One region of the Micromonospora sp. NPDC049240 genome, then DNA from elsewhere that is predicted to be linked to it. Evidence: riboswitches for the same ligand, from Rfam matches in the RefSeq annotation. Region 1 holds a riboswitch; the other holds the start of a gene.
What was found. Region 1 has a riboswitch for thiamine pyrophosphate ahead of thiE (thiamine phosphate synthase). Riboswitches for the same ligand answer to the same signal wherever they lie in the genome.
Positions count from the first base shown of each region.

Region 2: it holds a riboswitch for thiamine pyrophosphate, as region 1 does, so the genes downstream of both, AB0B02_RS16260 (ECF transporter S component) here and thiE (thiamine phosphate synthase) in region 1, are expected to answer to the same signal.

Region 1 is NZ_JBEZCX010000004.1:164,150-166,326, forward strand. It holds gene thiO (glycine oxidase ThiO) at 1-673, opposite strand, end outside; gene thiE (thiamine phosphate synthase) at 667-1,293, opposite strand; TPP riboswitch at 1,288-1,399, opposite strand; gene AB0B02_RS07870 (DUF559 domain-containing protein) at 1,518-2,177, shown strand, end outside.
Region 2 is NZ_JBEZCX010000009.1:229,833-232,009, forward strand. It holds gene AB0B02_RS16250 (SIS domain-containing protein) at 1-21, opposite strand, end outside; gene AB0B02_RS16255 (alpha/beta hydrolase) at 18-854, opposite strand; TPP riboswitch at 931-1,037, shown strand; gene AB0B02_RS16260 (ECF transporter S component) at 1,110-1,700, shown strand; gene AB0B02_RS16265 (ABC transporter ATP-binding protein) at 1,796-2,177, shown strand, end outside.

The DNA.
Region 1 (2,177 bases):
GGCCCTTCACCGGCCGGATCGGCAGCCCGGTCAGCGCCGCCGCGCCGCAGCCGGCCGCGACCACGGTGACCCGCGCGTCCACCTCGGACAACGCGCCGACCCGCGTCGGCCGGAACGTCACGCCGGCCCGCTCCGCCGCGACCCGCAGCGCGGCGACCAGGCGGCGCGGGTCGACCTGGTGGTCGCCGGGCGCGACCGCGCCGCCGCGCACCCGGGTGGCCAGCGCCGGCTCGCGGTCGCGCAGCGCCGACGGGCGCAGCGGCGTGATCGGCAACCCCAGACCCTGCTGGTACGACCACAGCCGCCCCGCCTCGGCCAGGTCGTCGGCGGTGAGCCCGACCACCAGCGTGCCCTCGGTGCGGTGGCCCAGGTCGACGCCGCTCGCCTCGGCCAGCTCGGCGGCGAACGCCGGCCACCGGGCCGCGGACCCGACGAGCAGCCCGGTCAGCTCCCGCTCACCGAAGTACGCCTCGGCGACCGGGGCGAGCATGCCGGCGGCGACCCGCGCCGCGCCCGACCCGGGGCGGTCGTCGTACACGCTCACCCGCAGCCCGCGCTGCGCGCACCGCCACGCGATCGCCAGCCCCACCGGCCCCGCCCCCACCACCCCCACCTCGGAAAGGACGGGCCCCCTGTTAACGCATTCGGTAGAGGAGGGGCCCCCGCTTAACACGTCAGCGCACCGAGCAGCTCGGCGGTGGCGTGCGCGGGGTCGGCCGCCTCGGACAGCGCGCCGACCACCGCCACCCCGTACGCCCCGGCCGCCCGCAACGCCGGCACCGCCGCGGCGGTCACCCCGCCGATGGCGATCACCGGCACGGTCACCGCGTCGGTGACCGCGCGTACCCCGTCCGGGCCGATCGGCGCGGGCAGCCCCGGCTTCGTGGCGGTGGCATGGCAGGGGCCCACGCCCAGGTAGCTCGCTCCGGCGGCGACCGCGGACCGGGCCGTGCCCGGCTCCCGGGCGGTCGCGCCGAGCACCGCGTCGACGCCGAGCACCCGGCGGGCGGCGGCCACCGGCAGGTCGTCCGCCCCGACGTGGCCACCGGCCGCGCCCACCGCGAGCGCCACGTGCAACCGGTCGTTGACCAGGCAACACGTGCCGTACGGCCGGCACGCCTCGACCACCCGGCGGGCCAGCTCGTACGCCTCCCGGTCGGTGGCGTCGTCCGTCACGCGGACCTGCACGACGAGTTCGGCGCGGCCCACCGGCAGGGCGGCACGCAGCACGCCGAGCGGATCCCGCCCCGGTCGGGTGTCGGTGATGAGATGCAGTCGTCCCAGGGACGGCACGGCAACGCTCCTCCCTGCGCCGGCATTACCCGGATCAGGTTCAACGGTCGGGGGCTGTCAGCCCCCCTCTCAGCCCGGTCCACACCGGGCTCCCGTGGGTCACTTGCGGCCTACCGTACGACGCCTCCCCGCCGTACGGAAGACCGGGTGAGTTTTTTCCCAGGACCGCACCACCCGGCGGACCGGGACGGCGGGTGACCGTCGAGTCACGGCACGCTGCCGGGATGTCGACTCACGCCCGCGTCCCGCGCGACCTGTCCGCGTGGCCGTTCCGAGCCAGCCGAGCGGTTGCCGACGGACGTTTCACCCGGCCGATGCTGCGCGGGCCGACGTGGGTCCGCCTGCTGCCCGACGTGTACGTGCACCGCGACGCATACCGCGCCGACGACCACCGGATGTGGTGCGACGCGGTCGGGTTGCGGCTGCCGCCGGACGCCGCGCTGGCCGGCCGCAGCGCCGCCTACCTGTTCGGCGCGGACCTGCTCGCCCGGAACGCCCCGGTGACCGCGCTGCTGCCGACGGCCGTTCGGCTGCGCCCGCATCCGCGGTTACGCGTGATCCGGTCGCCGTTACCGGAGCGGGACCGCATCCGGTTCGCCGGACTGCCGGTCACCACACCGCTGCGTACCGCATTCGACCTGGGCCGCGCCGGTCCCCGGGCGGAGGCGCTGGTCGCCGTGGACGCGCTGCTGCATCGGCGGGTGGTGGAACTGACCGCGTTGCGAGCCTATGCCGCGGAACACCCGGGCTGGCCGGGTGCACCGCTGCTACGCGAGGTGTTGGCGCTGGCCGAGCCGTTGAGCGAGTCCCCGATGGAGACGCGTCTGCGGCTGCTCCTCCTCGACGCCGGCCTCGGCCCGCTGACCGCCCAGCATGAGGTGCGC
Region 2 (2,177 bases), on a different contig from region 1:
CGCCTCGGCGCTCACCGTCATGCCTCCTCCGTCCCTCGGACCCGGGCCAGGACCGCCTCGGCCAGCGGGCCCGGGGCCTCGTCGGGGATCCAGTGGCTGACGCCGGCCAGGGTCACGAACCGGTAGTCGCCGGTGACGTGTCCCGCGCACGCCTCGGCGGCGGTCCGGCCGACCGCCACGTCCTTGTCGCTCCACACGTACGTGGTCGGCACCGCCACCGGGCCGACCGCCTTCATGTCCGACCCGCTCATCGCGCGGTACCAGTTCAGCGCCGCAGTGAGCGCTCCCGGCTCCCGCATCGGGTCGGCGTACCGGGCGACGGTGGCCGCGTCGCCGACGCCGCGCAGCATCCGGCGCAGCACGGCGCCGTGCAGCGCCAGCAGGACCTTCTCCGCCTTGCCCGGCATCCGGAACAGCGCCATGTAGGCGGACTTGGCCTTCTGCCGGGGATCGTTGGCGAGCGCGTGGCCCATCGCGGCCGGGTGCGGCACCGACACCGCGGTCAGCGTCCGCACCCGCTCCGGGTGCGCCGCCGCCAGGCCCCAGGCCACGATCGCGCCCCAGTCGTGGCCGACCACGTGTGCGGCGGTCACCCCGAGCGCGTCCAGCACGGCCGCCGCGTCGGCCACCAGCTCCGGAATCCGGTACGCCTCGACCGCCGCCGGCCGCGCGCCGGGCGAGTAGCCGCGCTGGTCGAGCGCGTACGTGCGCAGCCCGGCGGCGTGCAGCGCGGGCGTCACCGCGTCCCACTCGCCGGAGTGCTGCGGAAAGCCGTGCAGCAGCAGGACGGGGTCGCCGCCCTCGGGGCCGCCGGTGCGTACCTCGAACGTCAGATTTCGCGTCTCGACCCGCATGATCGCCAGCCTACCGACAGTCGCCCTGCTGGGCCCGGCCCCGACGTCGGTGCTAGCGTCTGCGACGAGACAACTTCACATCCGACAGGGGAGCGCACAGCGCTGAGAGTGCGGGCCGGTGCCCGCAGACCCTCGAACCTGATCTGGGTAATGCCAGCGCAGGGAGTTCGGTCGACCTCCAGCCGCGTCGACGTCCGGCATTCCGGGCGCGGCGTGCGTCTTCTCCTGGTTCCTCACCACGAACTGGGAGCCACCGTGAACCACACCGACAGCAACCGCTGGCGTACCGTCGACATCGTCGTCGCCTCGGTCATCGCCGTCGCCTTCGGCGTCGTCTTCTGGGCCTGGGGCCTGCTCTGGAGCGCCACCGACGCGGCGTTCGCGTTCTTTCCGCCGGCGCAGGCGGTGCTCTACGGCGTGTGGCTGATCCCGGCGGTGCTCGCCGGCCTGATCATCCGCAAGCCGGGCGCCGCGCTCTACTGCGAGACGGTGGCCGCGATCGTCTCCGCGCTGCTGGGCAGCCAGTGGGCGGGCATCGTGATCCTCCAGGGCCTGATGCAGGGCATCGGCGCGGAGTTGGCGTTCGCCGCGTTCCGCTACCGCTCGTTCAAGCTGCCGGTGGCGGTGCTGGCCGGCGCGCTGACCGGCCTGGGCGCGGCGATCTTCGACTTCGTCTACTGGAACAAGGCGTACGAGCTGACCTCCTACCGCATCCCGTACGCGCTCATCACGATCGTCAGCGCCACGGTCGTCGCCGGCCTCGGCGCCCACCTGCTGACCCGCGCCCTGGCCAACACCGGCGTCCTGGACCGTTTCCCCGCCGGCCGCGACCGCGCCCTGGTCTGACGGCGTCCGCCGTTGATCAAGGAGTTTGCGTCGGCGGCGGGCGGTTTCCCTGACGCGAACTTCTTGATCAACGAGGCTGGGGAGGGGGTGGCGCGGTGAGCGGGGTGGTTCTGCGGGGGTTCGGGTGGCGGCACGGGGGGCGGAAACGCTGGGCGGTGCGCGGGGTGGACCTGCGCGTCGAGAGCGGGGAGCGGGTGCTGCTGCTGGGGGCGTCGGGGGCCGGGAAGAGCACGCTGCTGGCGGCGCTGGCCGGGCTGCTGCCGGAGGACTCCGGCGAGCAGGAGGGGGCCGTCGAGATCGACGGGCTGGACCCGCGCAAGGCCCGCGAACGCGTCGGCGTGCTGTTCCAGGACCCGGAGACCCAGCTCGTGATGGCCCGCTCCGGCGACGACGTCGCGTTCGGGCTGGAGAACCGCGGCGTGCCGGCCGGGGAGATCTGGCCCCGGGTCGACCACGCGTTGCGCCGGGTCGGCTTCC